DNA from 3 places in the Robertmurraya mesotrionivorans genome. Region 3 is predicted to be linked to each of the others. Evidence: riboswitches for the same ligand, from Rfam matches in the RefSeq annotation. Region 3 holds a riboswitch; each other region holds the start of a gene.

Evidence for each region. A riboswitch is a leader RNA that binds a small molecule or an ion and turns the genes downstream of it on or off. The one in region 3 is predicted to bind lysine.
Region 1: linked by a shared signal. The riboswitch ahead of ACRX5O_RS17565 (transporter substrate-binding domain-containing protein) and the one ahead of ACRX5O_RS01025 (aspartate kinase) in region 3 are both predicted to bind lysine.
Region 2: linked by a shared signal. The riboswitch ahead of ACRX5O_RS23815 (amino acid permease) and the one ahead of ACRX5O_RS01025 (aspartate kinase) in region 3 are both predicted to bind lysine.

What each region holds. Positions count from the first base shown of each region.
Region 1 covers NZ_JBPCCH010000012.1:71,841-75,089, reverse strand. The annotation lists gene ACRX5O_RS17575 (amino acid ABC transporter ATP-binding protein) at 1-162, opposite strand, end outside; gene ACRX5O_RS17570 (amino acid ABC transporter permease) at 183-926, opposite strand; gene ACRX5O_RS17565 (transporter substrate-binding domain-containing protein) at 988-1,824, opposite strand; lysine riboswitch at 1,931-2,112, opposite strand; gene ACRX5O_RS17560 (hypothetical protein) at 2,365-2,487, opposite strand; gene ACRX5O_RS17555 (small acid-soluble spore protein H) at 2,732-2,911, shown strand; gene ACRX5O_RS17550 (VanZ family protein) at 2,976-3,249, opposite strand, start outside.
Region 2 covers NZ_JBPCCH010000031.1:23,594-26,842, forward strand. The annotation lists gene ACRX5O_RS23810 (amino acid ABC transporter ATP-binding protein) at 1-13, shown strand, start outside; gene ACRX5O_RS23815 (amino acid permease) at 415-1,839, opposite strand; lysine riboswitch at 1,954-2,132, opposite strand; gene lepB (signal peptidase I) at 2,213-2,752, opposite strand; gene ACRX5O_RS23825 (DUF4395 domain-containing protein) at 2,922-3,249, opposite strand, start outside.
Region 3 covers NZ_JBPCCH010000001.1:205,424-208,672, forward strand. The annotation lists gene uvrC (excinuclease ABC subunit UvrC) at 1-1,061, shown strand, start outside; lysine riboswitch at 1,126-1,306, shown strand; gene ACRX5O_RS01025 (aspartate kinase) at 1,422-2,651, shown strand; gene ACRX5O_RS01030 (YslB family protein) at 2,720-3,172, opposite strand.

The sequences.
Region 1 (3,249 bases), on a different contig from region 3:
TTCTAAAAGATTCACACAACGAAGAAGAGTTGATTTACCAGAACCTGAGGAACCGATAATGGTGACTACTTCTCCTTTATTCACGGAAAAATTAATGTCTTTTAATACTTCATGAGTTCCAAAGGATTTGTTTAAATGCTGTATATCGATAATCTTTTCCATAGTCTCTCCTCCTTCTCTCATTATTTTTGAGCTACTTCTACTTGTGCGTCGTTTCCAATAACCGTATAGCTGTCAGAGCCATCTAATTTCTTTTCAATATATAGCAAGATTCTTGTTACGATAAAAGTCATCACAAAATAAATTAGACATGCGACGAAGAAGGATTCAAAATATCTAAAGTTATTGCCTGAAATCGATTTGGTAACGAAAAATAATTCTGTCACGGAAATCACATTCAGAACGGACGTATCTTTAATATTAATAACAAATTGATTTCCTGTTGCAGGTAGAATATTTCGAATTACCTGTGGCAAAACCACATTCCACATCGTTTGTAGATGATTCATTCCGATCGCATGAGCGGCTTCAAACTGTCCTTTTTCAATCGAAACAATTCCACCACGAACAATCTCAGCCATATAGGCTCCTGTATTAATCGATACTACAAAAATAGCTGCCACAAACACATTCATATCTATACCAAATGCTAATGCGGATCCATAGAAAATAACCATTGCTTGTACAATCATCGGTGTTCCACGGAAAAACTCAATATATATAGAAAGGATTAGGTTAATCACTTTTAAAAGTATTTTTTTCGCACCACGTTCAGGTACGGGAATCGTTCGTATAACGCCTGCTAATAATCCTATCATTGCCCCAAAAATCGTTCCAATAAGAGCAATTAAAAGTGTTAAACCAGCACCACGAAGGAACATAGGCCAGTTTTCCGCGATGATTTTAATAACCCACTCAACACTCATCTTTTCTCCTCCTTACCGTATAAAACCGACTGTATGCATATATACAGCCGGTTTCTATATCTTATTTTGCTGCTGGTTGATTCTTAATAGCGGCATCCATGATGCTTGTTTGTTCTTCCTCTGAGATCCCTGCTAAAATTTCATTGATTTTTTCTGTTAAATCACTGTCTTTTTTCAAACCGACAGCGATCGCTGTATCATCTTCTGATGTTTCGAAACCATCTTCAAATTCAACCATCACATAGTTTTCATTTGCAGCTGATGCACTAACTCCTTCTGGACGTTCTGAAACGTATCCATCAATGATCCCTGATTCAAGAGCAACTCTCATTGCTGGGAAGTTGTCCATCGCCGTTTTCTTGTTTACACCTTCAATTTGATCAATTACATTGTAATGGAATGTATTTAACTGCGCTGTAATCTTCGCACCTTTGAAATCTTGGATAGAAGTAGCACCTTCATACTTGCTTCCTTTTTTCATAACCATAACTAGATTAGATTTATAGTAATTATCCGTAAAATCAATTGTTTCTTTACGCTCAGCTGTTGGTGACATTCCAGCTATAATGGCATCAATTTTACCTGATGTTAAAGCTGGTACTAGGCCATCCCACTCTGTTTTAACAATCACTAATTCTTTTCCTAATCCTTCAGCGACCTTCTTAGCGATTTCCACATCATATCCACCTGCATACTCTGCAGAACCATCAATTTTAACTCCACCGTTAGAATCGTCGTTCTGAGTCCAGTTAAAAGGAGCATAACCCGCTTCAAGACCAACCTTAAATGTTTTATCCTCTGATGATCCAGAATCAGAACCGTTACTTGTCCCGCATCCTGCTAATAGTAGAATAGATGAAACCAACAAAACTATGAATAATGATAACTTGTTTTTCATGAAGTCTCTCCCCCTGTTATTCTATGGTACTAAAACAACAAAAAACGACCTGAGATAAACTCAGGTCGCGTTATGCATAGTAGCCCAAAGTCCTCTCTTTTATCCCAAATGAGATAGCACAACTCAATAAACGGAACCGTTTATCGAGACAGTCCTGCAGCTCTTAACTACAGACCCAGCATGTAATACTGAGAATATTACAAACTTCGGCGACATTTCCTTCTCCTTAGCATCATTGCTTCTCAAACTCCACTAAAGACTGTTAAATATCGCGCCTCTACCCCACTGTTAAAAGTGAGGTCTTATTCAATTATCTTCTTATACTACAATACTATCTTTGAATTCGTCAACCGGGTTTTTATGGTAAAAATGTCCCACTAACGAATGCACCCTTTCAATCAAATAGCCCAAATCCTTTTTTTCGTTATCTTATAGGTTCCCATTTGAGTTTTGAAAACTGTTTTTCGGAGGCAGTTTGCTCGAGAAAAAAATTCAATCAAACGTTTGATTGAATTTTCCCGTTCTTATTTTCTACTTATTTTAGATGTTTACTGTTTTAACGTTACCTTTTTGTTCAATCACATAAACTAGTTCCTCGATAATATCGTTTAACTTCATCTGACTAGTATCTTTCCCTAATATAATCGTAGTTTTATAACACAATTTTTTCTCCTGTTCAGTCATTCATATCCCTCATCTCTAACATGGTCTTACACTCATTATTCCCTCTTTTTTTATTTATATTCATAGTTTCGAAGTTAAAATCATATAATCATTCACTTTTCTCTAATAAATAATAGAATAGTAAAGTGCTATTAATAATGCTTAAGTACGTTTCTTCACATAATTTGTTCCACTCTGGTAAATATTAAATATGTTGTTAATCAAAAAAGGAGGAAGACAAATTATGGACTCACAAAGGGCACAAGAAATATCGTCTTCATCGGTAATGACCAATGTAACTTATAACGGAAAGCAAATCTACATAGAACATGTGGATCAACAAAAAGGAATGGCCACTATTCATCCCCTAGATGAACCCAATAAAAAGCAAACTGTTTCTGTGACCAGTTTAATTGAACAATGAAATATTCAAACTGGTATAGGTATAGCCCATCATTTTTTTGATGGGCTATGTTTATTCTCTTAATTTACGCTTTTACCTGTATTTTAGAGCTTATCTGATTAGTAAGTTTAGCAATTATTATTGTAGTTAATCGGTAAAATAAATAACCTACAAAAACTCCTAAAACATTGAAGATTACCTCATCTATATCAGTTACATGACTAAACGCTCCAAGTTTAATTTCCCAAAACTGTAAAAACTCTATCAATATAGATACACATAAACCTAATAATATGATTTGCTTTCTCTTAAACTTTTTCCACAGGATAGGAACTAAATAACCCAAAGGCATCAACAAT
Region 2 (3,249 bases), on a different contig from region 3:
AGTAGCACGCTAAACAAGAAAAGCGGAAGCGCCCGTTTAGCAACGTATGGACTGGAGAGCTTCGACTGAGATAAAGGAATCCGAAAAGCGGAAGCACCTTGATCAGCTCCGACAGGCATAAGACGAAGAACGAAAGAGGTCCTGACCTCTGTAGGGCTTTGGCTTATGACCCGAGGAGCTAGGTGCTGGAGCTAGACAACACGGAGAGCGGAAGCGATTCGATGTTGACTTATCGTAGGGAGAAGATCGAAGTACACTAGTTGCTGGTCGCTGAAGCTGGACATATAAAAAGGGGTAAAGTGTCCTTCCCAGAAGGACACTTTACCCCTTTTTGTCCACGAGCGGTGACAGACACCCTCCGTGGACACTTTGGCCTCATTTGTCTTTTTGTGGTGTCTGTCACCGCAATAGGTGTTAGGCTGCTTTTTTGGCTTTTGTTTTTTTGCTGTGCGCTCTGGCAACTGGGCCGTAGAAGAAGATTCCACTTGCAAGAAGAGCCATACCGAACATAAATGTTTTGATGTCTGCTGTACCCGCATAGATTACCCATACCGAATACAAAGTAGCTAGTAAAGCAATGACACCGTCAATCACTTTTGATCTTGCTTGTCCTTCATACGTTTCACCTGTAATCACTAGCTTTAACTGGAATACAGCTGCAATGAAGTAAGGAACCAGGTAAGATAAGGTTGCAATATAAATAACAAAGTCAAAGGCCGCAGAGATTGAATTTGAAATGGTTGAGAAGATAAATAACTGTCCTAATGAGTTTGTTATTATCATTGATAACACCGGAATACTCTTCTCGTTTTCCTTTAAGAATGCAGGTAAAAACAGACCTTGCTTGGCTGCTTGGTACGGAACCTCTGCACTTAGCATCACCCAACCAATGGTGGATCCAAATAAGCTGATTAATCCAATACCTGCTAACACTTTTCCAGAAACAGGTCCAAGCACGGAGACAATCGCATCAATTAATGGCTTGTCTGACGCAATTAACGCCTCTTGGCTTAATAAGCCCATAACTAATGTACTTACTCCAATATAAATGGCTAACGCAATGAACAACCCTAGAATCGTTGCACGCTTGACGTCAATTTGCTTTTTCGCACGTCCCGCAAAAACAACCGCGGATTCTACACCGATAAACGCCCATAAAGTAGCAACCGCCGCATTGCTAATCTGACCCATTAGCCCAACCGAAGCACCATTCTCATCGAAACGTGGCTCAACCATAGGAAGCATATTGGAAGCCTCAAATGCAAACAAGGCAACAATAATGAAGATGAAGAAACCTGCCACTTTTGAAGCTGTTGCAATGAAGTTTAATTTCCCTGCATTTTCTAACCCACGTAAAATAATGAAGTGTGTTCCCCATAATAAAATCGAACAAACCGCAAAAGTTAATGCATTTCCGACCTTTAAAGTAAAGGAACCAACTGTAAATAACTCAGCCTGACTCGTTAGTATTGGAAAGAACGTTGATAAATAACTAGCGAATGTTGTAATGATGGCAATATTTCCTGCTAAGTTACCAATCCAATAACCCCAAGTAGCCATGAAGCCGGAAAGAACCGAGCCTCTAGAATTTGGCTTAAAAAGCTCTTTCGCATAAATTTGTGGTCCACCATTTAAATTCGGCTTTCTCATTCCTAAATTCCCGAACACAAGCGCTGTTACAAGCACTCCTGCTCCTGTAAATAACCAAGCGAGAATAACTCCCGCTGGACTTGCAGCTTCTGACAGTGAACGTGGTAACATAAAGATACCCGAACCTACCATATTTCCAACTACTAATGCAGTTAGTATCCATAAACCTAACTTAGTTTGTTTCCCCATAATAATATTCCTTTCTATTATTATTCTTTAACTCTCAAAAATAGAGGTCCCTAAAAGACATAAAAAAACACACCAAAACGTGAGTACAGTGTGTTTTACAGTAACCGCATCAGGCAAATGGATAGTTCAACATAGCTTTTTGCTATGACAGTCCTACACCTATTCGATGTAGTCCCAGCTACTATAGTCAGAGAATTATAGTGCTTCGGCGAAAATTCCTTTCAACTGAAATCATTGAGCTTCTCTGGCTCTCATCCAACCTACTAATATTTTTCGCAACCTCTACCTCATCTTGAGCTGATGAGGATCATATTTAATTTAAATGCTTTACTAGAATAATTCATGAACGTTTTTATGTCAATGGCATTAATTGCTATTGTACCTCTCGAACATCAGAAAATGGATAAAATACAAACTCACTAACTCCAACAATCTTTTCCTTCTTAATAAAACCAAGACCGTTTCTTGAGTCCATACTGCGAAGTCGATTGTCACCCAATACAAAATAATGCCCTTCCGGAACGAGAGTAGGTCCATAATCCCCCGTTAACACACTACCTTGTTCATGAGCTTGCTCACGATTACTTTCTAAATACTCTTCACTGTGAACCACACCATTGATTAGTAACTGATCCTCCCTTATTTCGATCATATCTCCAGGTAAGCCAATAATTCTTTTTACGTAATTTTCGCCTTCTCCTTTAATAATCACAATGTCCTCACGTTCAATTTTGTCTGTATTTACTTTGTTAACAAATATTTTCTCTTGATCGTGAAGCGTGGGTTCCATCGAGGCACCATCCACAATATAAGGAGCAAAGACAAATGTACGAACGACGACTACGATAGCAAAAGCAATAAACACCGATTTACCCCAGCTAATTATTTCTTGGCTCTTCTTAGTTTCTCCCATCCTATTCTGCTCCTCTTTTCTTTAATAACTTGTTTACATTTTATCATAATCACTGAGTACCCTCGGTTAGCAAAGCTCACTTTCAGCCCATAAATCGTATGACAAAATTCTCCAAAAATATAGAAATAGCCAAAAAAAAGGCAGCACTAGTGCTGACCCCTACCTATCCCTATTGTTGACTCTTCAATTTTCTGTACTGATACATTTTCCACTGATAATGAATAAAGCAACCGATACAAAAACCTAATAGGGCAACGGTCGCAGCAATCGCGACTAGTATCGTAAATATATACCCTACCACTGGCAGATTGAAGGCAAACCCAATAAAACCTACCCCTAAGCATAGTATGGCAATTTTTTGATTAAACTGCTGCTGCTCCCAATCTTCTTGCAGATACTTTGATGGTTCCTTTTTTAAAAACCGCTTCGCTACCTCCATGATTGGATTACTACGAAAAATAACTCCACATACACCTGAAAGTAGAGGAATTAATAAA
Region 3 (3,249 bases):
CAACAACAGATTTTACTGACCGAGATGTGTTCGGCTATTCGGTTGATAAAGGGTGGATGTGTGTTCAAGTATTTTTTGTTCGCCAAGGCAAGCTCATTGAGAGAGACATTTCCATGTTGCCTATTTACGGAGAAGCGGAAGAAGAGTTTTTAACGTTCTTAGGTCAATTTTACGATCAATCCAGTCATTTTAAACCAAAAGAGATTTTGTTACGTGATGAAGTAGACCTAGAATTGGCGGAACAACTCCTACAAACAAAGGTTTTGCAGCCTAAACGTGGACAGAAAAAGGACCTAGTAGAGTTAGCTACAAAAAATGCAAGCATTGCTTTAAAAGAAAAATTCTCACTCGTGGAGCGAGATGAAGAGAGAACGATAAAAGCAGTCGAGCAACTAGGAGAGCAGCTGGGAATCTATACCCCACACCGAATTGAAGCATTTGATAATTCAAATATCCAAGGAACAGACCCAGTATCGGCAATGGTTGTATTTATTGACGGAAAGCCAGCAAAAAGAGAGTATCGGAAATACAAGATTAAGTCTGTTAAGGGTCCTGATGATTATGAATCGATGAGGGAAGTCACAAGACGACGATATTCTCGTGTGCTTAAAGAAAATCTTCCACTTCCAGATCTGATTATGATAGACGGTGGAAAGGGCCATGTAGAAGCGGTAAGAGATATTTTGGAAAATGAACTTGGTCTAGACATTCCGATAACTGGACTAGTGAAAGATGATAAACATAGAACCTCACAGCTATTGTATGGGAAGCCATTAGCGGTCGTTCCGCTTGAACGGAATAGCCAGGAATTTTATTTGCTTCAAAGAATTCAAGACGAAGTACATCGATTTGCCATCACGTTTCACAGGCAACTTCGAGGAAAAACCGTGTTTCAGTCGATTTTGGATGACGTTCCGGGAATCGGTGAGAAAAGGAAGAAACAATTATTAAAAGCCTTTGGGTCGGTAAAAAAAATGAAGGAAGCAAACAAAGAGGACTTTTTATCTATTGGACTTCCACAAAATACAGTAGATCTGTTAATGAGAAAATTACAAGAATAGCATTGTCGTCACCAGAAGGCTGTGCTATAATTAGGAAAATTTTATATTAATCACTTAATTGTTAAGTGAAGGTAGAGGTGCGAGCACCAATAGTACCAGCTTTGAGAATGCTGAGATTCAATGAGAAGCTGAGAAAGGGGATGTTCGCCGAAGTGGATAGGTCTCTGAATTGCCATATCTGCTGGTCCTGTGTTGAATAAATACTGGATTGTCAAGACTGTATGTCTTGGAGAGCTATCTCACTGTGTATAAGTCCGTATTTATGTACGTTCATTCACGCAGCCATGAGATATCTCTCATGGCTTTTTTGTATTTTCAAAAATAGCCCATGAAAGAGATGAAAAGAAAGTAGGGGGAAATATGGGATTAGTTGTCCAAAAGTTTGGTGGTACTTCGGTAGGAAATGTAGATCGTATTAAGCATGTGGCCGATCGAGTAATTGAAGAAAAGATGCGTGGGAACGACGTAGTGGTCGTTGTGTCTGCGATGGGGAAAACAACAGACGAATTAGTGGGTCTAGCAAATCAAATCTCAAGTCGTCCAAATAAACGTGAAATGGATATGCTTCTTACGACAGGTGAGCAAGTGACCATCGCATTATTATCGATGGTGTTAATAGAAAAAGGCTATGAAGCAATATCCTTCACTGGTTGGCAAGCAGGAATTGAAACGGAGGCAGTTCATGGAAATGCCAGGATTCTACACATTAATACAACTAAAATCCAAACTGAGATACATAAAGGGAAAATAGTTGTCGTAGCCGGCTTTCAAGGAATTGCGATTGATGGAGCGGTGTCAACTCTTGGTAGAGGTGGATCCGATACAACAGCAGTGGCATTAGCAGCCGCACTGAAAGCTGATAAATGTGATATTTATACCGATGTAACAGGTGTATTTACAACAGATCCACGTTATGTGAAAGAGGCAAGAAAGCTTAAGGCTGTTTCTTACGATGAAATGTTAGAGTTAGCTAACTTAGGTGCGGGAGTGTTGCATCCAAGGGCCGTTGAATATGCAAAAAATTACGCAGTCCCACTTGAAGTACGGTCAAGTATGGAGCGAGAAAATGGAACGATAATTGAGGAGGAAGTATCAATGGAACAAAGCTTAGTTGTACGTGGGGTTGCCTTTGAAGATGAAATTACGAGAGTGAGTGTTTTAGGCCTACCAAATGGATTGACGAATCTGTCCACGATTTTCACCATCTTAGCAAAAAATCATTTGAACGTTGATATTATTATTCAAAGTATGACGAATGAATCAACGACAAATTTATCTTTTTCTATTAAAAGCACAGATTTGGAAGAAACCATGGCTGTTCTACAGGCTAATAAAGATTCCTTGAAATATGAAGGTATTGAAGCAGAGCCAAACCTTGCAAAAGTGTCGATTGTAGGTTCAGGGATGATTTCTAATCCTGGGGTTGCAGCAGAAATGTTTGAAGTGCTAGCCGCAGGGGGGATTCAGGTAAAGATGGTGAGTACCTCTGAAATTAAGGTTTCTACAGTAATAGAGGAAGCACAAATGCTGAAAGCAGTTGAAGCGCTTCACGAAGCATTTGAGTTGTCTGGAAAATCTGTTAAGGCATAAAACAATGACTTGAAGAAAAAAGATAAAACTAAAAAGCTTTCATAAAAAATATGAAAGCTTTTTACGTACTATTCAATAGAATCCTTTCTATCCCAACGTACAGTGAAGGAAACCTTAGCGAGCTTTTTCTTCGGGTGTTCATACGTTTCAGTAATTACTTGTTTTTGTTCTTCCATTTGTTGAGCCAAGAATCCTGCTTCCAATTGGAAGTGACAGTCTGGATACTCTTTAAAGCGATCTTTGATTAAATCACTCGATAATTCAAACTCAAGCTCATTCTTTTTTTCAGATTTAATTTGTAGTGTGCCCCAACCTGCCTGTTGGAAAAAAGTAATAATATCTTCGACCGACTGCAAAGGGTACTTTCTGGCTAAAGCCTTACCTGCCCAGTATAAAATAGAAGCTGTTTCTCTTCCAAGAATGTCTGGAAGAAGCACTTCTCTTAGTAATTCATATCCAAAGGCTGGAACAAGTGCAGGATCTGTGGCCGAAATAGGTTGTTCTAATTTCAATTCACTCAAAACATGTCCCCCACTTTCTATTATTCTATTATATACATTTTCCGGGGAAATACGCATGAAAACAAAAAAAACTGATT